Regions from separate parts of the Caulobacter sp. GW821-FHT11A05 genome, predicted to be linked through region 1. Evidence: predicted binding sites of a transcription regulator. Region 1 holds the regulator's gene; the other holds the start of a gene.
The links. Region 1 encodes LexA, which represses DNA repair genes until DNA is damaged. Its sites were predicted from a motif close to ATGTTCNCNANNTGTTCT; they were not measured.
Positions count from the first base shown of each region.

Region 2: recA (recombinase RecA) is a predicted target of LexA. The motif match lies at 3,616-3,633, and genes of this name have one in related genera.

Region 1 is NZ_JBXASF010000021.1:28,993-40,056, forward strand. It holds gene gltX (glutamate--tRNA ligase) at 1-591, opposite strand, end outside; gene AC1RSK_RS22220 (ComEC/Rec2 family competence protein) at 734-2,704, shown strand; gene lexA (transcriptional repressor LexA) at 2,685-3,383, opposite strand; gene trpC (indole-3-glycerol phosphate synthase TrpC) at 3,782-4,558, opposite strand; gene trpD (anthranilate phosphoribosyltransferase) at 4,558-5,571, opposite strand; gene AC1RSK_RS22240 (anthranilate synthase component II) at 5,780-6,370, opposite strand; gene AC1RSK_RS22245 (hypothetical protein) at 6,449-6,667, shown strand; gene AC1RSK_RS22250 (TerC family protein) at 6,851-7,600, opposite strand; gene AC1RSK_RS22255 (hypothetical protein) at 7,677-9,509, opposite strand; gene rlmB (23S rRNA (guanosine(2251)-2'-O)-methyltransferase RlmB) at 9,664-10,506, opposite strand; tRNA gene AC1RSK_RS22265 (tRNA-Tyr) at 10,593-10,676, shown strand; tRNA gene AC1RSK_RS22270 (tRNA-Gly) at 10,755-10,828, shown strand; gene tuf (elongation factor Tu) at 10,876-11,064, shown strand, end outside.
Region 2 is NZ_JBXASF010000003.1:113,132-124,195, reverse strand. It holds gene AC1RSK_RS06595 (TonB-dependent receptor plug domain-containing protein) at 1-1,058, shown strand, start outside; gene AC1RSK_RS06590 (response regulator transcription factor) at 1,156-1,881, shown strand; gene AC1RSK_RS06585 (EAL domain-containing protein) at 1,878-3,500, opposite strand; gene recA (recombinase RecA) at 3,707-4,777, shown strand; gene kduI (5-dehydro-4-deoxy-D-glucuronate isomerase) at 5,160-5,993, shown strand; gene kduD (2-dehydro-3-deoxy-D-gluconate 5-dehydrogenase KduD) at 6,005-6,760, shown strand; gene ppc (phosphoenolpyruvate carboxylase) at 6,745-9,417, shown strand; gene AC1RSK_RS06560 (pectate lyase family protein) at 9,452-10,648, opposite strand.

The DNA of each region.
Region 1 (11,064 bases):
GACGCCCATGTCGTGGTCGTCGACGATGACCGCCAGGTTGTAGGTCGGCCCGCCGTCCGAGCGCAGCACGATCAGGTCGTCGAGATCGCGGTTGCGGAAAGTGACGTCGCCCTGGACCAGGTCGCGGACGATGACGTCGCCGTTCTTGGGGCCCTTGAAGCGGACGACGTGCGGCGTGGCCAGGTCGGCGGCGGTGGGGGTCTTGTCGCGCCAGGGCGAGCGCAGGGCATGGCCGGCGGCGCGGGCGGCTTCCTTGGCGGCGGTCAGCTCGTCGCCGGACAGCCAGCAGCGGTAGGCGGCGCCGCTGTCGAGCAGCTGCTGCACGGCCTCGCGGTGGCGGTCGGCGCGGGCGAACTGGAAGGTCGGCTCGCCGTCCCATTCCAGGCCCAGCCAGCGCAGGCCGTCGAGGATGACCTGCACATTGGCCTCGGTCGAGCGTTCGCGGTCGGTGTCCTCGATGCGCAGCAGGAACTTGCCGCCGGTGTGGCGCGCATACAGGGAGTTGAACAACGCCGTCCTTGCCCCTCCAATGTGGAGCGAGCCGGTAGGCGAGGGGGCGAACCGTGTGACGACGGGGGTAGTGGAGGACATCGGATCTCGGACCGCTCGATTGGGCGGGCGTCTTAGCACATGGATTCGGGGCGGTCCCACCCTGCTCGACGAGGTCATCGCTCAGCGGATGAGATGGCGCCTCTGGGCCCCGGTCGCTTTCGGGTTCGGGGCGGCGGGATACATGGCGCTGAAGCAGGAGCCGGCGTTGTGGCTGGCGCTGCTGCTGGGCGCCCTGGCGGTGGCGGCGGCCTGGCTTACCCATCGGCTGACGCGCGGCGGCGGGTGGTTCCTGGTCGCCGGGCTCGCCGCGCTGATCGTACTCGGCGGGGTGGCGGGGAAGGTCAGGACCGAACTGGTGCGGGCCCCGGTCGCGCCCAACTTCGACAAGCCGACCATCGTCGAGGGCTGGGTGCTGGACGTGGCCAGCCCGGGCTCCAGCGGCGGCCGGCTGCTGATTGCACCGACGCGGATTGAGGGGGTGGAGCAGGACCAGCTGCCGTACCGCGTGCGGCTCACCGTCGACCAGGGCGCGGTGGTGGGGCCTGGGCAGGCCGTGCGGCTTCGCGCCGGCCTTGGACCGCCGCCGCCGCCGTCCAGTCCCGGATCGTATGACTTCGCCCGCGACGCCTGGTTCGATCGGGTCGGCGGCGTCGGCTTCTCGGTGTCGGCGCCGCAGGTCATCGCCCTGGCGGAGCCGCCATTGGCCCTGCGCTGGGCCATGGGCGTCAACGCCATGCGCTGGAGCCTGGCGCGCCGCATCGTCGATCGAATGGGCGAACACTCCGGCGGACTGGCCGCCGCCATGGTCACCGGGCACGAGGCCTGGATCACCCGGGAACAGACCGACGCCATGCGGGCTTCGGGATTGGCGCACATCATCTCCATCTCCGGCCTGCACATGGCCATCGTCGGCGGCTTCGCCTTCGCCATGGCGCGGCTGCTGATCGCCGCATGGCCCTGGCTGGCGCTGCGGATCGACGGCAAGAGGGCCGCCGCCCTGCTGGGCATGGCCGCCGTCGGGACCTACCTGATCGTCTCCGGCGCGCCATCGCCGGCCGTGCGGGCGGCGATCACCGCCGGCGTCGCCTTCCTGGCCATCCTGTTCGACCGCCGGGCCATCAGCCTCGACGCCCTGGCCGTGGCGGCCATGGTCATCCTGATCCTGTATCCCGAGGCCGCCACGGAGCCCGGTTTCCAGATGAGCTTCGCCGCCACCGCCGCCCTGGTGGCGCTGGTCGAACTGCTGCCCCGGCCGGTGAAGGAGATCTCGACGCCCTGGTGGATCCGCTGGCCACAGGCGGTCGGGGTCTGGATCGTCGCCAGCATCGCCATGAGCCTGGTGGCCGGGCTCGCCACCGGGCCCTTCGCCATGCACCACTTCAACCGGGTCGCCTCCTACGGCCTGGTCGCCAATCTGCTGGTCGCGCCGATCTCCAGCTTCGTGATGATGCCCTTCCTGGCCGTCGGCGCGGCGTTGGAGCCGCTGGGCCTCGGCGGGCCCTTCCTCGGCGTCGCCGGCTGGTCCATCGACCTGATGCTGTCCATCGCCGGCCAGACGGCGCAGACACCGGGCGCCCAGGTCACCGTGGCCAGCGGACCAGCCTGGACCCTGCCTGTCGCCTTCCTGGGCATCCTGATCCTCTGCCTTTGGCAGGGCAGACTGCGCTGGCTGGGTATTCCCCTGGCCTTGACCGTCGCCCTCTGGCCCCGCCCGGCGCCGCCTGACCTTTGGATTGCCTCCGACGGATCGGCTCTGGCCGTGCGACAGGGGGAGACGGCGATTGCCGCCCGGCCGGACAGCCGGCGCTTCGCCCTGGAGGTCTGGTCGCGCCGGCGGGGGCTGACCCTGGATGATGCGGACTCGCCCGACCTTTTCGACTGCAATCGCCGCCGGTGTCTGGGTGAGGTGGCGCAGTGGAACCAGCGCCGTGTCCCCGATGAGAAAACCCTGGCCGAGCTATGCCGGGCCAGGGTTGTCGTGTTCCGGTCGGAGGCTCCGCAAGACTGCCGATCCGACCTGATCCTGAGCGCCGCCGACTTCAGGGAAGGCGGCTCCGCCGAGCTCTATCGCCGGGGCGATGGCTGGCGGATCGTCTGGGCCCAACCCCTGAGAGGGGTCAGGCCCTGGACCATCAGTGATAGCGGCGGATGAGGCCGACCAGCTTGCCCTGCACGGCCACCTGGTCGGGGCCGTAGATCTGGGTCTGGTACTTGGGGTTGGCCGCTTCCAGGGCGATGGAGGCCCCCTTGCGGCGCAGGCGCTTCAAGGTGGCGGTCTCGCCCTCGACCAGGGCGACGACGATCTCGCCGCTGGTGGCCTGGTCGGTGCGGCGGATGACGACGTAGTCGCCGTTGAGGATGCCGGCCTCGATCATCGAATCACCCTCGACCTCGAGAACGTAGTGTTCGCCGGCGCCCAGCATGCTTTCCGGCACCTGCAGCTTGTCGCGCTCATGCTGGATGGCCTCGATCGGCACCCCGGCGGCGATGCGGCCAAGGATGGAGAGCTCGCGCACATCGTTGGCCGGCTCGGGCGTGCTCATCGCGGCGCGGGAGCCTTCGACCACCTGCGGCTTGAAGGTCTGGCGGCCGCCGGCCGGAGCCGAGGTCGTCGCCTGCTGCGGCAGCTTGACCACCTCCAGCGCCCGGGCCCGGTGGGCCAGGCGGCGCAGGAAACCGCGCTCTTCCAGCGCCGTGATCAGCCGGTGGATGCCGGACTTGGAGGCCAAGTCCAGCGCATCCTTCATCTCGTCGAAGGAGGGCGAGACGCCGGATTCCTTGATGCGTTCATGGATGAACATCAGAAGTTCGTGCTGCTTGCGGGTCAGCATGGCGAAGGCTCTCCAGGCGCGATTCAGTGGGAACAAATCGCAAACGATGGCAATGTTCTCTAGGTGTTCTTTCTTTCTGTCAAGTTAACCGCGATGGCGGCGGCGCGGCTGTTATCGAAGCGGCCAACCATTATACCGCGCGATTGGCCGGCCAGGGGGCTGGAGCGCTGATTGAGGATTGAAATCGTTGGAAAAAGGGTGACCCGGCGGTTGGCCGAGGCTGCGCGAATGTAGGCCGGAGCGTTGGTCGGGTTGTTGGTCGGCTGTCGCCGGAGGTTGGCCGGCTTGTCGTTGGCCGACCTACATTCGGCGTTTGGGGCGCGGCATAATCGGTGTGGGTTTCAGGGGGGTCGCGAGGCCGCTTGCCGGACCCCTAAAATGAATATGTCTAGACTTATTCAGGCGGCCAACAGCGCCCGCGTCGCCGCCGTCACGTCCGCCTGGCGCATCAGGCTTTCGCCGACCAGCATGGCCCGGGCCCCGGCCTTGGCCATGCGGGCGGCGTCGGCGGGGGTGAAGACGCCGCTTTCGGTGACCAGGAGGATGTCGGCGGGAAGATCGACCGCCAGGCGTTCGGTGACGGCCAGGTCGACGACGAAGCTGCGCAGGTCGCGGTTGTTGACGCCGAGCAGGGTGGCGCCGAGCCCTAAGGCCCGATCGCGTTCGGCCTCGTCGTGGACCTCGACCAGGGCGTCGATGCCCAGGCGGGCGGCCTCGGCCATCAGGTCGGCGGCAACGGCGTCGTCGATCATGGCCATGATGACCAGGATGGCGTCGGCGCCCAGCGCCCGGCTCTCGGCCACCTGCCAGGGATCGACCAGGAAGTCCTTGCGGATGCAGGGCAGGGCGACCTGGGCCCGGGCGGCGACGAGGTAGGCGTCATCGCCCTGGAAGCTGGGGCCGTCGGTGAGCACCGACAGGCAGGCGGCGCCGCCGGCTTCGTAAGCCTTGGCCAGGGCCGGCGGGTCGAAGTCGGCGCGGATCAGGCCCTTGGACGGGGAGGCCTTCTTGATCTCGGCGATCAGGGCGAGGCGGTCGGCGGATCTGGCTTCCAGCGCCTTGCGGAAGCCGCGCGGGGCCGAGGCGCCGCTGGCGTCGACCGTCGGGCGGGCGCGTTTGCGGGCGGCGACGTCTTCGCGCTTGTAGGCGGCGATCCTGGCGAGAATGTCGGCCATCAGCTGTGGGTGGCGGCGATGAGGCCGGCCAGGGCCGCCTTGGCGCGGCCGTCGTCGATGACGGCGGCGGCCAGCTCGACGCCCTCGCGCAGGGTCTCGACCTTGTCGCCGATCAGGAAGGCGGCGGCGGCGTTGAGCAGGACCACGTCGCGGTAGGCGCCCTTTTCACCGTCGATCATGCGGGTCAGGGCGGCGGCGTTCACTTCCGGCGATCCGCCGGTCAGTTCGTCGAGGCTGTGCTTCTGCAGGCCGACGGCGTCCGGCGTGATGTTGAAGTTGCGCACCCCGCCGTCGCGCCATTCGCAGACCATGGTCGGACCGGTGACGGTCATTTCGTCCATGCCCGAGCCATGGACGGTCCAGGCCCGTTCGGCCCCGAGCGCGCCCAGCACACGGGCCAGCGGTTCGAGGAGACGGGGGTCGTAGACGCCCAGCACCTGGCGTTTGGCCCCGGCCGGGTTCGACAACGGGCCCAGCAGGTTGAAGATGGTGCGGAAGCCGAGCTCGGCCCGGATCGGCAGCACGTGGCGCATGGCGCCGTGGTGGGCCGGGGCGAACAGGAAGCAGATGTTGGCGTCGTCCAGCGCCTTGCGCTGTTGCTCCAGGCCCGCGTCGATCTTGACGCCGAGCGCGGCCAGAACGTCCGACGAGCCGGACTTTGAGGAGAGGGCGCGGGTGCCGTGCTTGGCGATCTTCAGGCCGCCGCCGGCCGCCACCAGGGCGCTGGCGGTGGAGATGTTGAAGGTGTGCAGGCCGTCGCCGCCGGTGCCGCAGGTGTCGACCACGTCATAGGGGTGGTCGAGGGTGACGGCGGCCCGGCGCATGGCGCGGGCGCAGGCGGTCAGCTCGCCCACCGTCTCGCCGCGCAGGCGGATGGCGGTGACGGCGGCGGCGATCTGGGCCGCGGTCGGCTCGCCGCGCAGGCAGGCGGCGAAGAAGGCCTCGGCGTCATCCTCCGACAGGGTCTGTCCGTCCGCCAGGCGGGCGAGGAGGGGCTTGAAGGCGTCGGACATTATGGGGCTTTGCTGGTCGGGGAGGTGTGGGCCTTTACCGCCAACCTCCGATTATGCTCGCGAAGGCGAGCATCCATGCGCGGGTTGAGGTCGCCCGGAAGGCGGGCCTGGCGCCCCAACCTCGCGGCCGACAGCCCAGGGCTGGCTATGCGTGGATGCTCGCCTGCGCGAGCATGATCGGTGTGTGGGGTGCGGATGGCGGGCACGCTCACACCATGGCCGTGCGCGGCACGCCAGCCAGGTCGAGGAAGTTGCCCAGCAGCTGGTGGCCGCAATTTGTGGCGATGGACTCGGGGTGGAACTGCACCCCGTGCACGGGCCGCGTCCTGTGGGCCAGGCCCATGATCTCGCCGTCCTCGGTCCAGGCGGTGACCACCAGGTCGTCCGGCAGGGTGGCGCGATCGACGGCCAGGCTGTGGTAGCGGGTGGCGGTGAAGGGGCTGGGCAGGCCTTTGAAGACGCTGGCCCCCTCATGGAGGATCGGGCTGGTCTTGCCGTGCATGATGGCCTTGGCGCGGATGACGTCGCCGCCATAGGCCTCGCCCATGGCCTGGTGGCCGAGACAGACCCCGAAGATCGGCAGGTCGTCGGGGGCGCCGCGCAGCAGGGGCAGGCAGATGCCGGCCTGGGCCGGGGCCTTGGGACCGGGCGACAGCAGGATGGCGGCCGGCCGGAGACCCAGCGCCTCCTGCACGGTCAGCGCATCGTTGCGCCGGACAAGCGTCTGGGCCCCAAGCTCGTTCAGGTAATGGACGAGGTTGTAGGTGAAGCTGTCGTAGTTATCGATCACCAGGATCATGGGGTGCTTCTAGCGGGGATGATCCGGCAGGGGAACGGGGCGCCTTGCGGTTTGTCGGGGTCTGGCGATGATCCAGGCATGGCCGCCTCCGATTCCGCCCCCACCACCATCGAACCTGAGGCGATCGCCTATGCGCGCGGGCTGCTGAAAGCGCCGCTGCCGCGGGATTCGACCTGGGCGGCGATCGGGGCGGCGGGACTGTGGGCCGTGGCGGCCCTGGCGTTGGCCTTTGCGATGCTAACCGCGCCGGCGCCGGGAAGTTTTGAGCCCAAGGCGCGAGTGGAGATTTCGCAGTAGCGATCCCTCTCCCGCTTGTCGGGAGAGGGTGGCCGCGCAGCGGCCGGGTGAGGGCGGCGCCGGCTCCGGAAGGTTGGCGACGGCGCCGATCCGCGCCAGAACACGCTCGAAATTGAAAAGCCGGTGCTGCCCTCATCCGACCCCCTTCGGGGGCCACCTTCTCCCGACGAGCGGGAGAAGGGCTCAGTGCCCCTTGGCCGGCGTTTCCCGCCGGTACTCGGCCGCCTCTTGCGGGGTGATGTCCAGGAAGGCCGGCGCGACCTCGTTGTAGGCCGCTTCGTTGTGGGTGCGGGCGACGACTTCGCGGTGGCCTTCCCAGATCATGTGCAGGGCGACGTAGAGGACGATGGCCAGGCCGACGTAGCCGATCCAGCGGTATTTGTGCAGCAGCCTGGCGATCCAGGTGGCGGCGACGCCCATCAAGGCGATGCTGAGCAGCAGGCCGAAGACCATGATGGCCGGGTGTTCGCGGGCGGCGCCGGCGACGGCCAGGACGTTGTCCAGGCTCATCGAGACGTCGGCGATGAGGATCTGCAGGAAGGCGGCCTTGAAGGACTTGGCCGGTTTGACGTGCGGCACGGTGTTCGGATCGTTGTCGAGGGCGGCCTCGGCCTGGGCCTCGTCGTGGGCGGCGGTGTCGCGCATCTCGCGCCACATCTTCCAGCAGACCCAGAGCAGCAGCACGCCGCCGGCCAGCAGCAGGCCGATGATGGCCAGGAGCTGCACAGTGATCAGGGCAAAACCGATGCGCAGGGCCACGGCGGCGATCAGGCCGTAGAGGATGGCCTTGCGGCGCTGTTCCTGGGGCAGACCCCCGGCGGCCAGGCCGACGGCGACGGCGTTGTCGCCGGCCAGGACCAGGTCGATCATCAGGACTTGAAGAAGGGCGGCGCCGGCCGCGGCCGGGTCGGCCCCAAGAATGCTCTCTAACATGGGCCCTCAATGCGTCAGCCGCCGGCCCCTTGCAAGGACCGACGGCTGTCGTTTTTCAGCTCAAGGGGCGAACGCCTCAGGCGTGTTCGGGTTCGCGGTGGTGATGGTCGTCATGCGCATGCGCGGCCTCGGGGGCGGCATGGGCGTGATCGTCGTGGCCGTGGGCCTCCCCATGAGCTTCGGCGGCGGGCGCCGGGTGCGCGTCATGGCCATGATCGTCGTGCCCATGAGCCTCCCCGTGCGCCTCGGCGGCCGGCGCCGCATGGGCGTCATGGCCGTGGTCGTCGTGGGCGGCGGCGGCGTGCGAGTCTTCGCTGTGGAAGGTCATCGGCGCGGTGTCGCTGTGGTGGTCGCCATGGCCATGCGCATCGTGAGCCGCCTCGGCGTCGGCCGGCTTGTCGTCGTCATGATGGCCGAAGGTCATCGCCGCCCCGGCTCCGGCGGCGGCTCCGCCAGCGGCCGCCAGCATCGGGTTGACCGGCTGGTGGGCGGGGGCGGCGGTGGTTTCCGGCTCGACGCGGTCATAGTCGGTCATGGTGCGGAACTTGCGGCGGCGCTCGTCGCGGGCCCGGCGGCCTGCCCCGGCGCGGGCCATGGCCAGCAGGATCAGGCCGATGATGAAGGCGATGATGGCGGCCGTGGTGGCGCCCGGCGGGATCACCGTGTCGCCGACCTTGATCGGCTTCAGGCCCGGGATGGCCAGCTTGTCGAGGTTGAAGCCCATCTTCTTGGCCGTGGACTCGCCCGACTCGACGACGCCCGCCACGACCTGCTCGAGGGTGGCGATGGAGAAGGTCTTCGGCGCGCCCTTCTGACCCTTGAGGGCCCCGTCGACCTTGGCCTTCAGCGGGGTCTTCTCACCGTCGCCCGGTTTGACCTGCCAATTGAAGGTGGCGGCCTCGCCCTTCTTCAGGGCCTGGGTCTGGGCGGCGTTGGGGGTGATCGTATAGCCCTCGCCGGTCAGGGTGGCGGAGACTTCCGACTTCCTGGCGGCCTTGGTCAGGCCCAGCTTGCCGGCTTCCGACTGGATGACGTCCAGCAGGGTGACGGGCAGCGACAGGGTGACCTTGGCTTCCTCGCCCTTGGCCAGGGTGTCGGGAACCGTCAGGGTCGCGCCCTTGATGGCTTCGGCGCTGACGGCGGCGGACAGGGCGGCCATCTTCGGATCGACGGCGGGCGCGGCCGGGGCCTTGGCGACCGGCGGGATGGCGGTCGGCTTGATCACCGGGGCCGGCGCGGGCTTGGCCTTGGCGATCGGAGCCGGCGGCGGAGCGACCTTCACCGGAGGCGGCGCGGGCTTGACGACCGGCTTGGGGGCCGGAGCGGCGGCGACCTTGGGGGCCGGCTTCGGCGCCACGACGACCTTCGGGGCCGGCGCGGGCTTGTAGGCCGGGGCGGCGGCCACGTAGGGCTTCTTGGCCTTGGGCTTGGGTTTCCAGACGGTCCAGCCGCGGCTGGGGCCCGACTGCGGACGCGGGGCGTAGCGCTTGCCGTAGACGCGGCGGCGCTCGGCCGGGCTCATGTCTTCGGGATTGGCGATCGGGGCGTTGTGGACGACCAGGATGCCCTGGGCGTTGCGGTAGGAGCGCAGCGGCGCGCCGGGCGCCTTATGGGCCTTGCCACCAGCCTTGGCGTAGTCGCCCGAGCCGGGCAGGGGCTTGTACTTCAGGTGGTCGTACTTGTTGCCGTAGATCCGGCGGCGCTCTTCCAGCGGCAGGTTCTCGGGGTTGGGGATGGCGGCCATGCCGTGCGGGGCGGGACCGCCGGCCAGGCCGTCGGCGGGAGGCGGCGGCGGGGCCTTGCCGCCCATCAATTCGCCTGGCGCGCGACTTTCTTCATAGGCCGACGGGCCAGGACCGCCGTAGCCGTCGTCGGGGGCGCTGCCGCCGCAGCCGGTGAGGCCAAGCAACGCTACGCCAGACACGGCATAAGCCGCAGAAATCAACCACTTTTTCGCCACCGGAACCCCCGAACCCATCGCGATAATTCTCCGACGATTACATCCTCGTCGGCACGGAAGCCGGGAGGAAATCACGCCTTGAGGCGAAGTCAAAAGGGAAAATTCACTTTTGGGTAACCTCTTCCCCCTGAGGGCGAGCGCGACTGCACTCGTAGAGGGCGATAGCCGCCGCGTTTGACACATTTATGCTCTCGAACCCCCCGGGCATGGGGATTTTCGCCAGCACGTCACAATGTTCGGCGACGAGGCGCCTCAGGCCCTCGCCCTCCGAGCCCATGACGATGACGGTGGGCGAGCCGTCGAGGACGGATTCGAGGGATGCGGTGGCCTCGCCGGCCAGGCCGACGGCGCGCCAGCCCATCTCGGTCAGGGTCTCCAGGGCGCGGGACAGGTTGGTGACGGAGGCGTGGGGGATCTTGTCGACCGCCCCGACCGCCGCCTTGGCCAGGGCGCCGGCCAGGGCCGGGGCATTGCGGTCCTGCAGGATGACGCCGCGCGCCCCGAAGGCGGCGGCGCTGCGGAAGATGGCCCCGACGTTCTGCGGGTCGGTGACCTGGTCGAGCATGACCAGCACGCCGCGGGCCGGATCGCCGATCTCCTCTATAGAGAGGGGGATGAGCGGATCGGGCTTCATGGCCATGCCGTTGTGCACGGCGCCGGGCGGCAGGGCGCGGTCGATGTCGCGGCCCTCGACGATCTCGACCTCCAGCTTGCCGAAGCGGGCGTTCAGCTGTTTGGCGCGGTCAGGCGTGGCGATGATCCGGCGCGGTTTCCCCCGGGCGGGATTCGCCAAAGCGGCCTCGACGGCGTGGACGCCCCACAGCCAATCCTTGCCGTCCGGACCGGACGGGCGATGAGAACCCCTTACAGGGCTTGGCTTTTCGCCCTTTTTCGCGTCTCCGCGAAAGGGTTGTTTCCGGTCGTTGCGTTCCCGGGATGAGGACACTATAAGACGCGCTCCTTTTGGGGCCCTGGTTCTTCCCGTTACGACGGAAGGGGCCGCGCCGCCAAGGAAATGCCTGCATGCGCGCTGGGGGAATGTCCCGAGCGGCAAAGGGGGCGGACTGTAAATCCGCTGCGAAAGCTTCGAAGGTTCGAGTCCTTCTTCCCCCACCACGCGCTGCAGGCATTCCTTTGCGACGAAGCGGTTTCAAAGCTGAACTAATGGGAGATTTTCGGCGTCCTGCCGGAGGCGCGGGTATAGCACAATGGTAGTGCAGCAGCCTTCCAAGCTGAGGATGCCGGTTCGATCCCGGCTACCCGCTCCAGTTCCCAATCACAGAAACCCGCCCGCCGGCGCGAAGGTATAGAGACGATGGCCAAGGAAAAGTTCGAACGCAACAAGCCGCATTGCAACATCGGCACCATCGGTCACGTTGACCATGGCAAGACGACGCTGACGGCCGCGATCACCATGGTGCTGGCCAAGACCAGCGGCGGCGTCGCCAAGTCCTACGCCGACATCGACGCGGCGCCGGAAGAGAAGGCCCGCGGCATCACCATC
Region 2 (11,064 bases), on a different contig from region 1:
TCAACGATTGGCTGCGGCTGCGCGGCACCAAGGGCACCTCGTTCCGGGCCCCGGCCTTGTATGAGCTCTATCTGGCCAACCAGACCAGCTACGCCGGCCAAACGACGATCGATCCCTGCATCAACTGGGGCGACAGCACCAATGCCCGCATCCAGGCCAACTGCGCCGCGGCGGGTCTGGCTTCGGACTGGGCCGGCTACGGCTCCTCGGCCCTGATCGTGGCCGGCGGCGGGGCAGGGGTGCTGAAGGCGGAAACCTCCGACGCCTCGACCCTGGGGGTGATCTTCACCCCGCAGTTCATGGATCTGTCGGTCGCCGTCGACTACTTCGACATCCAGGTGAACAACGAGATCGACCAGTTCGGCGCCGCCAACATCCTCTACCAGTGCTACAACGCCACCACGACCGGCGGCAGCCCGTTCTGCAGCCTGTTCGAGCGTGACGCCACCACCGGCCAGATCACCACCGTCTACAACAGCTACGTCAACGTGGCCGAGCAGCGGAACCGGGGCGTCGACCTGGCCATCCAGTACCGGCACGAGTTCGACGCCGGCAACCTGACCCTGGCCGCCCAGTTCACCTGGCAGCTGCAGGACACCACCCGCGTGTTCGGCAGCACGGAGGACGACTACAACGGCTCGACCTACAACTACCGGGGGCCCGATTTCGTCGGCAACACCACCCTGACCTGGCGGACCGGCGACTGGACCTACAGCTGGATGACGCAATACATAGGCAAGGGTTCGGACACCGAACTGTTCGGCACGGACACCTACGGGTCCACCCGCTACGCCTCGGCCTCGAACTACGACTACAAGGTCGGCAGCACCTACTACAACTACATCTACTACAAGCAGTACACCGAGTTCCAAACCTATCACTCGGCGTCGGTGCGCAAGACGTTCGGCGACATGACCGTCACGGCCGGCCTGCAGAACGTCTTCGACGAGGACCCGCCGGCCGCCTCGGCCGGGCAGTTCCGGGTCGGGACCTCGGCGCTGAACGGCTACGACCTGCGCGGCCGCCGGGCCTTCCTGACCATCCAGAAGCGCTGGTGACCGCAAGTCCCCGCGAGGCTCCGGGACGATGTATCCCGGGCCCGCGGGGCGGACTTTTCATGAGGGGGAGACACGGCATCCTGACGGAGCGTCCGCCTTGTCCCTGTCTGTCTTCGATGGTCTGCGCGTGCTGCTGGTCGACCGCGACGAGAGCCACCGCCAGGCCCTGGCCGAACGGCTGCAGGCCCAGGACTGCGAGGTCCGCGAGGTGGGCGGGCCGCCGGAAATGTACCGGGCGCTGGGCGAATGCCTCTATTCGGCGGTGGTCTGCGACCTGCCGCCGTCCGCCGAGTTCGGCCAGCGCATGCTGCAGACCCTGCTCAGCGCGCCAGGCCGGCCGGCGGTGATCCTGCTGGGGGCGGACGACGACCTGGTCGACCGACTGCTGGGGCTGGAGCTGGGGGCCGACGACTACATGGCCAAGCCGGTCAACGCCCGCGAGCTGACGGCCCGGGTCAAGGCGGTGCTGCGCGGCCGGCTCAAGGGGCAGGCGGCGGCCAATGACAACCCCGGCGACCGGCTGACCTTCGCCGGCTTCGAGCTGAACCTGCCGGAGGAGACCCTGTACGGACCGGACGGGGCGGCGGTTCGCCTGCCGCGCGCCGAATACCTGATGCTCAAGGCCCTTCTGGAACGGCCGGGCCGGGTGGTGACGCGGGCCCGGCTGCAGGCCCTGTCGAGCGCCCATGACTGGACCGACGACAGCCGGGCGGTGGATCTGCGCATCAGCCGGCTGCGCCGGCGGCTGGCGGCTGGCGGCGAGGTCATCCGGACCTACCGCGGGCGGGGCTATCTGTTGGCGGTGGACGTGCGCGGAAGCTAGCGCCAGTCGTCCGTCGTGCCCGTGCGGCGGGCGTTGACGACGGTGGCGTGCTTGATCGGCTGTTCGGGGGTGTCGGCCGGGCGGCCGTAGTACCAGCCCTGGGCGTAGTCGACGCCGGCGTCGAGGACGGCCTGCTCGACCTCGCGGGTCTCGACCATCTCGGCAACGGTGCGGACCTTGAGGTCGCGGCACAGCTGGACCAGGTGGCGCACCAGGGCGGCGTCGCGGCCGCCGCCGGCCAGGTCGCGCACGTAGCGGCCGTCGATCTTCACGACATCGACGGTCAGGGTCTGCAGATAGGCGAAGGAGGCGGCGCCGGCCCCGAAGTCGTCGAGGCAGACGACGCTGCCGAGCCCGCGCAGGGCCTGGATGTGGCGGTTGGCCTGGGCCAGGTCGTCGATGGCGGCGCTCTCGGTGATTTCAAGGATCAGCCGCTGGGCGAGGGTCGGGGTCTGGGCGATCAGCCGCTGCAGGCCCTCGACGAACGGCCCCGAGCCGATGCTGCGGCCGGAGATGTTGACCGCCAGCCGCAGGGCGCCGGAGCGGTCGGACTTCAGTCGGCGGATGGCCTGTTCGAGAACGGCGCGGTCGAGCTCCTCGATGAGGTCGAACTCCTCGGCCATGCGGACCATGGCGAAGGGGCTGGCGTTGTCCTCGAAGCGGACCAGGGCCTCGTGGTGGTGCAGGTTGCCGCCGGCCAGCAGCACCACCGGCTGGTAGGCGAGGGTGAAGCGGCGCTGGCTGACCGCCGCGCCCAGCTCGCCGGCCCGGGCCAGGGTGCGGCGCACCGAGCGGTTCATGGCGTCGGCCATCGATTGCGGCGCGGTGTCCTTCAGGCCCTCGGCCAGGAAGTCGTCCAGCGCATAGCGCATGGCGCGGGCCAGGCGATTGGGCGAGGCGATCTCCAGCGGCACCGACTGCACCTTGCCGTGGATCGGCACGGCGCCGCAGGTGGCGGCGATGGCGCGGCTCAGGCGGCGGGCCAGGATGTCGGGGGTGTCGCCGGCCTCACGCAGCAGGGCGAAGCGCTCGCCCTCCAGCCGGGCGGCGACGCCATGCTGTCCGGCCTCGGCGCGCAGGGCGCCGGCGACACGGGCCTCCAGCGCCTTGGCGGCGGCGGGGGCAAGGTCGCGGCGGGCGGCGTCGAGCCCGGCCAGCTCGACCATGGCCAGCTCCAGCTCGCGGCCGGCCAGGTGGGCGGCTTCGGTCAGACCGCGGGCGACGCCTTCGAGGCTCTCGCGGCTGTGCATGCCGTCCTCGCCGCCGCGGGTGTTGGGCAGGGGGGCGGAGACCAGGGCGCAGGAGATGCGGCCGCCGTTGCCGGGCAGCTTGCGCAGGGTGACGGCGGCGCCGTGCGCCCCGGGGCGGATCAGGCGCAGGGTGGCGGGGCCGCGCCGCTGGCCTTCGTCGAGGCATTCGAGAATGGCGGCCAGCAGCGGGGCGTCGGCCTCGTCGAACAGGGCGTCCAGGGGGCGGCCGACGATGGCGCTCTCGGGCGTCCCGACCAGAGCCTGGGCGGCCCCGACCGCTTCCAGCACCATGCCGGCGGCGTCCAGTTCGAGCAGCAGGTCGCCGGCCGCGAAGGCGAAGCCGAGCAGAGTGCGGGGAGAGGTGGACAAGGCGGCGCTCCGGACGTCAGCAGCCTTGCTAGCGGTCGGACCTTAAGGGGTGGTTGTCGCGCGCCTGCGTCAGCCGGTCGCGGCGATGTCGGCGCATTTTATCGCTTTCGGAATGAGAACATATTGCGAACGAGAACAAACCATGCACATATGTCTCCGACGCGTCGGGCGGGCCGGCGAGAATCGTGGGACAAGGTGGAATCAGTATGGCTAATCAGGCGGCATTGAAGCTCGTGGGTAAAGACGACGGTGACAAGCAGCGCGCTTTGGAAGCGGCGCTGAGCCAGATCGATCGGGCGTTCGGCAAGGGCTCGGTGATGAAGCTGGGCGTGAAGGGCAAGATCGAGGAGATCGAAAGCGTCTCCACCGGCTCGCTCGGCCTCGACATGGCGCTGGGCATCGGCGGCCTGCCCAAGGGGCGGATCATCGAGATCTACGGGCCGGAAAGCTCGGGCAAGACGACGCTCGCCCTGCATGTGGTGGCCGAGGTCCAGAAGGCCGGCGGCACCGCCGCCTTCATCGACGCCGAGCATGCGCTCGACCCGTCCTATGCCCACAAGCTGGGGGTCAACCTCGACGACCTCCTGGTCTCGCAGCCGGACACCGGCGAACAGGCCCTGGAGATCACCGACACCCTGGTGCGGTCGAACGCCGTCGACATCATCGTCATCGACTCGGTTGCGGCCCTGACGCCGCGCGCCGAAATCGAAGGCGAGATGGGCGACAGCCTGCCGGGCCTGCAGGCCCGTCTGATGAGCCAGGCGCTGCGCAAGCTGACCGGCTCGATCCACAAGGCCAAGACCATCGTCATCTTCATCAACCAGATCCGCATGAAGATCGGGGTGATGTACGGTAGCCCGGAGACGACGACCGGCGGCAACGCCCTGAAGTTCTACGCCTCGGTCCGCCTCGACATCCGCCGCACCGGCTCGGTCAAGGTGCGCGACGAGATCATCGGCAACAACGTCCGGGTCAAGGTGGTCAAGAACAAGGTGGCCCCGCCGTTCCGCGAGGTCGAGTTCGACATCATGTACGGCCAGGGCATTTCCAAGCTTGGCGAGATCATCGACCTGGGCGTCAAGGCCGGGGTCATCGAGAAGTCGGGCAGCTGGTTCTCCTGGAACAGCCAGCGCATTGGTCAGGGCCGCGACAACGTCCGCGAATTCCTGAAGAACAACCCCGACATGGCCGCCGAGATCGAGGCCCAGGTCCGTGGCAAGGCCGCCGACATCGAGGAAGAACTGCTGGTCGGTCCGTCGGACAACGACGAGGAATAGGGCCCGCGCCCGAGCGAATGCTCGCGGCCGGCCGGGGACAGTGACGCGATCCACCCTCGCCGTCCTGTCCCGCCCCGCACCAGGCGGGTCGCGAGCTAAGGACGTCCGCTGAAAAGCGGGCGTCCTTTTTTATTGGACGGCCTTTCGTCGCCGGGTGCGATCGTCACCCCTCCCACCGTCCACCCTCGCGAAGGCGAGGGTCCATGCGGTGGCGACCTGTCCCCGCCGCCGTCCGGCCAACGGCAACCCATGCATGGACCCTCGCCTTCGCGAGGGTGATCGGGATGATGTAAACAGAGAAGACTGGGCATTGTGAGCCCTTGCCCAAATCCATGACACCGGTTACCTGACCACAAGCACGACCGTTCGAGGAGACCGCCGCATGTTCGCCAAGACCCTTCAGGCCACCCATCCGGACATGATGGACGGGGCCACCAACGACCAACTGCGGGATCGCTACCTGATCAGCGGCCTGTTCGCGGACGGCCAGGTGGTCCTCAACTACAGCCACAACGAACGCTTCGTCATCGGCGGGGCCGCGCCGGGCGCCTCGCCGCTGAAGCTGCCCGACCAGACCGAGCCGGCCAGCGCCGCCGGTCATCCCTTCCTCGAGCGCCGGGAACTGGGGATCATCAACGTCGGCGGGGCCGGCAAGGTGACGGTCGATGGCCAGGCCTTCGACCTCGGCCCGCGCGACGGCCTCTATGTGCCGATGGGGACCAAGGACGTCATCTTCGAAGGGGAGGGGGCTCGCTTCTACCTCGCCTCGACCCCGGCCCACGCCCGCTTCGAGGTCAAGAAGATCGACATCGCCCAGGCCACGCCCCTGCAACGCGGGTCGCTGGAGACCTCCAACGAGCGGACCATCTACCAGTACATCATCCCGGGCGTCTGCCAGTCGGCCCAGCTGCTGCTCGGCCTGACCATCCTCAACACCGGCAGCGTCTGGAACACCATGCCGCCGCACCTGCATGATCGCCGCTCTGAGATCTACTTCTACTTCGACCTCAAGGGCGACGAGCGGGTGTTCCACTTCATGGGCGAACCCGACAGCGCCCGCCATATCGTGGTGGCCAACGAGGAAGCCGTGGTCAGCCCGCCCTGGTCGATCCACATGGGCTCGGGCACCGCCAACTACGCCTTCATCTGGGCCATGGGCGGCGAGAACCTGGACTATACGGACATGAACGTCCTCGACATCTGCCAGCTCAAGTAGGCTCTGACACCATGAGCGATCTCTTCAGCCTGGCCGGACGCACGGCCATGGTCACCGGCGCCAACACCGGTCTCGGCCAGGCGATGGCTGTCGCTTTGGCGGAAGCCGGCGCTGACATCGTCGCCGTCGGCCGCTCGGCGGCGACCGACACCGAAACGGGGGTCCGCGCCGCCGGCCGGGCCTTCCATTTCATCGAGGCCGACCTTGGTCAGTCCAATGTCTCGGGCGACGTTATCGCCGCCGCCAAGGCCGCCGCCGCCGCGCCTGACATCCTGGTCAACAACGCCGGCATCATCCGCCGCAACGACGCCCTCGACTTCACCGAAGAGGACTGGGATGCGGTGATGGACGTCAACCTGAAGACCGCCTTCTTCCTCTCCCAGGCGGCCGCCCGCGAGATGGTCGGGAAAGGCGCCGGAAAGGTGATCAACATCGCCTCCATGCTGTCTTTCCAGGGCGGCGTGCGCGTGGCTTCCTATGCGGCAAGCAAGAGCGGCATCGCCGGTCTGACCCGCCTGCTGGCCAATGAGTGGGCGGCCAAGGGAATCAATGTGAACGCCATCGCGCCCGGCTATTTCTCGACCAACAACACCACGGCCCTGAGGGCTGACGAGGCGCGCAACAAGTCCATCCTCGAGCGTATCCCGGCCGGCCGTTGGGGCCAGCCGTCGGACCTGGGCGGCGCGGCCGTGTTCCTGGCCTCGGCGGCCTCGAACTATGTGCATGGCGCCATCCTGCCCGTGGACGGGGGATGGCTGGCCCGCTGACCGGTTCGCCCACCTCCAACGGCCAGGTTCGCAAGAACCTGGACCTGCTCGGCGAACTGCTCGCCGAGGCCATCCGCTATCTGGACGGCGAGGACGTCGCCCGCCTGGTCGAGACCGCCCGGGCGGCGGCCGAGGAGGGCGGCGAAGCCCCGCACCTGGGCTTCCTGTTCAACGCCGTCACCCCCGCCGAGGCCTCGCTTCTGGCCCGCGCCTTCGCCTGCGCCTCGATGCTGGCCAACATCGGCGAGGACGTCGCCGGCCGCCGCCTGGAGGCCGAGGCCGAGAGCCTGGCCGAGACCGCCACCCTGGCCGACGCCCTGAAAGCCCTCGGCCAAGCCGGCCGCGCGGCGCTGGACGGCCTGGCGGTCACCCCGGTGCTCACCGCCCACCCGACCGAGGTGCGCCGCCGGGCCCTGGTCGAGCGGCAGGTCGAGATCACCCGGCTGATGGCCCTGCGCCGCCATCACCTGCCGCCGGGCCTCGACCGCCAGATCCGCGAAGACCTGTTCCGCGAGACGGCCCTGCTCTGGCGCACCCGCCTCTACCGGCCGGAAAAGATCACCGTCGCGGACGAGATCCGCAACGCCCTGTCGGTGGTGCGCACCGCCATTCTGCCGGCCCTGATCGAACTCTACGACCGCTGGGGCGAGGAGATCGGCGAGCTTGGCCCGATCCTCAAGCTCGGCACCTGGCTGGGCGGCGACCGCGACGGCCACCCGGGCGTCGGGGCCGAAACCCTGGCCCTGGCCCTGCGCTCGCAGGCCCGGCTGATCCTCGACCACTATGCCGGCGAGGTGCGCCGTCTGTGGTCCGACCTGGCCATCTCCACCGCCTATGGCCCGGCCTCCGACGCCCTGCTGGCCCTGGCCCTGCAGGCCGACCAGCCGAGCGTCCACCGCCTCGACGAGCCCTACCGCCTGGCCTTCGAGTGGATATTCGACCGCCTCTGCGCCACCTCGGTCAAGCTGACCGGCGCGCGGGTGGCCTATGCCGTCAGCCCGCCCGACGGCCCGGCCTACGAGGCGCCCGAGGCCTTCATCGCCGACCTGGAGGTCATCCGCGCCTCGCTGGAGGCCAACGGCGGCGCCCGCCTGGTCGGCGGCCGGCTGAAGACCCTGCTGGCCCTGGCCCGCGCCGTCGGCTTCCATCTGCTGGCGGTCGACCTGCGCCAGAACTCCGACGTCCATGAGCGGGTGATCGCCGAGCTGCTGGCCCAGGCCGGCGCCACCGACGGCTACCTCGACCTGCCCGAGGACGGCCGCGTCGCCCTGCTGCTGGAGGAGCTGGCCAGCCGCCGGCCGCTGCGCTCGCCCTTTACCGCCTATGGCGAGGAGACGGCCCGCGAGCTCTCCATCATCGACGCCGCCGCCCGCGCCATCGCCGACTACGGCCCGGCCGCCATCGGCGCCTATGTGGTCTCCAAGTCGGCGACGGTGTCCGACATCCTCGAACCCCTGGTGCTGCTCAAGCAGGCAGGCCTGGTCTGGGGCGGCGCCCAGCCGCGCGCCGCCGTGCGGGTCAGCCCGCTGTTCGAGACCATCGGCGATCTGGAGGCCGGCCCGGCCGTGCTGCGCGCCTGGCTGGAGACTGACGCCGCCCGCTCCCTGCTCGGTGACAAGCCGGTGCAGGAGGTGATGGTCGGCTATTCCGACAGCAACAAGGACGGCGGCTATGTCGCCTCCCGCTGGGGCGTGGCCCGCGCCGCCACGGCGCTGGCCGCCGAATGCGACCGGCTGGGCGTGGGCCTGCGCATTTTCCACGGCCGGGGCGGCTCGGTCGGGCGGGGCGGGGGGCCGGCGGCCGAGGCCGTGCTGGCCCAGCCGCCCGGCACCGTTCAGGGCCGCCTGCGGATGACCGAGCAGGGGGAGATGATCTTCCGACGTTTCGGGGATCAACCCACGGCCCGCCGCAACCTCGAAGGTCTGACCGCCGCCGTCCTCACCGCCACGGCGCGGCCGTATGAGGCGGTTCATCCCAAGGCCGTGGAGGCCATGGACGCCCTCGCCGCCGGCGCCTTCGCCCACTACCGGGCCCTGGTCTACGACACGCCCGGTTTCGAGGACTTCTTCTGGTCGGCCACCCCGATCGCCGAGATCGTCACCCTCAACATCGGCAGCCGCCCGGCCTCGCGCACCAAGAGCCGGCGGATCGAGGACCTGCGGGCCATCCCCTGGGTGTTCAGCTGGTCGCAGGCGCGGATCATGCTGCCGGGCTGGTACGGCCTGGCCGGCGGGGCAGGGCGGGCCGGGCTGGAGCCGGCGCGGCTGGCCGAACTGGCCGCCGAGTTCGACATCGTCGAGGCCCTGCTGTCGAACATGGAACTGGCCCTGGCCCAGAGCGACATGGCCCTGGCCGCCCGCTACGCCGCCCTGTGCGAGGACCGCGCGAGCGCCGATCCGATCTTCGAGGCCATCCGCCGCGAGCACGACGCGGCTGTTGAGCTGGCCCTGGCCATTCGGGGCGGCACGCGGCTGCTCGACGACCGGCCGGACCTGGCCGAGTCGGTGGCCCTGGCGGCGGGGTCGGTGAAGCCGCTCAACCACCTGCAGCTGGAACTGCTCAGCCGCCGGCGCAAGGGCGACGACAGCGAGGAGACCCGCCTGGCCATCCAGCTGACGGTCACCGGCATCGCGGCGGGGCTGCGGAATACGGGCTAGGGCGGTCCCTTCTCCCGACAAGCGGGAAAAGGACCTAGATCAGCGCGTTCAGGTACGCCTCGACATTCGGGTAGCCGTCGCCATCTCCGTCCAGCTGCCCGTCGCCGGCGTCCTTCGGGTTCAGGCCGTGCTTGCGTTCCCAAGCGTCGGCCATGCCGTCCCGGTCGAGGTCGGCCGGCGCAACGCCGCCCTTCAGCGCCGGCCAGCCGCCGACCTGCTGTTCGCTGTCGATCAGCCGGCCGGTCCCGTCCCGCACGCCCGCGATGATGCGCAGATCGACCGCGTCCCGCGCCTTCGAGGCGCCGGCCCGGTCCAGCACGGCGCTCGCCGCCACGGCGGGCGAACTGGTGGCGACATCCGAAGCGGCCAGCGGACCGGCCGCCCGGTAGCCCCCCGGTGGCTTGCACCCCACCAGGCTCCAGGGATCGGCCGGCGTGGCCCCGGCCATGGCGTTGTCGGCGAACCAGGCGCGGGACAGGCTGTTGTCCTCGCAGAAGGCCAGCTGGCCGGTGCTGTCGGGACCCGGCAGGTAGCTGTTGCCGACGAAATCGTAGGCCGTATGCGCCGCCTTGTCGGCGTTGTAGCCGGAACGGCTGCCGCCCCAGTTGTAGAAGACGTTGTTGCGGAACTCGATGAGCGGCCCAGTGGGATCGATGTCCGGGCCGTTGTAGTTGCCGGGCCGGGGCATCCGCGCCTGGTGGTTGGCCCACAGATTGTGGTGGAAGCTCATCCTCGCGCCGTGGCCGCCGCGGATCAGGCTGCCATAGCCGTGCTGGCCCTTGTCGTGGACGGAGCGATTGAGCGACTCGGCGATGACGCTCCACTGCACGGTGACGTCATAGACGCCATCCTCCGGCGGGCGGTAGTTGCTGCCGACCGACAGGGTCTCGTCGACCGACCAGCTGGCCGAGAGGTGGTCCAGCACGATGCGCCGGCCGCGCGAGACGGTGACCGCGTCCGCCTGCGCGCCCGATTCGTCGCCCAGTCGCACCCGCAGGTAGCGGACCACGACATCGTCGGCGGCGACGATCAGCGGCTGGTCGGCCAGGGTGATTCCCTCTCCCGGCGCGGTCTGGCCGGCGATCGTGATCCGGCCCTGGGATATCTTCAGGGGCGATTTCAGGCGGATGGTTCCGGCCGTTTCGAACACCACCGTCCGCGGCCCCTTGGCCTCGACGGCGGCCCGCAGACTGCCCGGGCCGGAGTCCTCCAGACTGGTCACGAAAAGCACCGAACCCCCTCTGCCGCCTAGGGAAAATCGTCCGTGGCCCTCCGCGCCGGGAAAGGCGGGCAAGGGATCGGCGGCAGTCGCGGGAAGGGTGATCGCAGTCAGGGCGGCGCCCATCAGGCAGGCGGTGAGGCGGTGCAAGGCGGCGATCTCCTGGGACGGGAACTTCGTCGGAAGTTCGGCGAGGGGCTTGTCAAATCGTTCGGAACTGAGATATCAACGGCGATGATACCGGTGTCAAACAAGTTCCGCTGAGGAATGACACCGGTGTCACAACTTCGGGGGTCTGGCAGAGTCCGGCCCTTCGGGATCGATTTCACATGGGGCGACGGCGGCGCAAGACCGCGAACGGCCTGACAAGGGGAGGGACTACAAGTGACCAACAGGGACCGATCGCGCACGTTTGCGCTTCGTTGCGG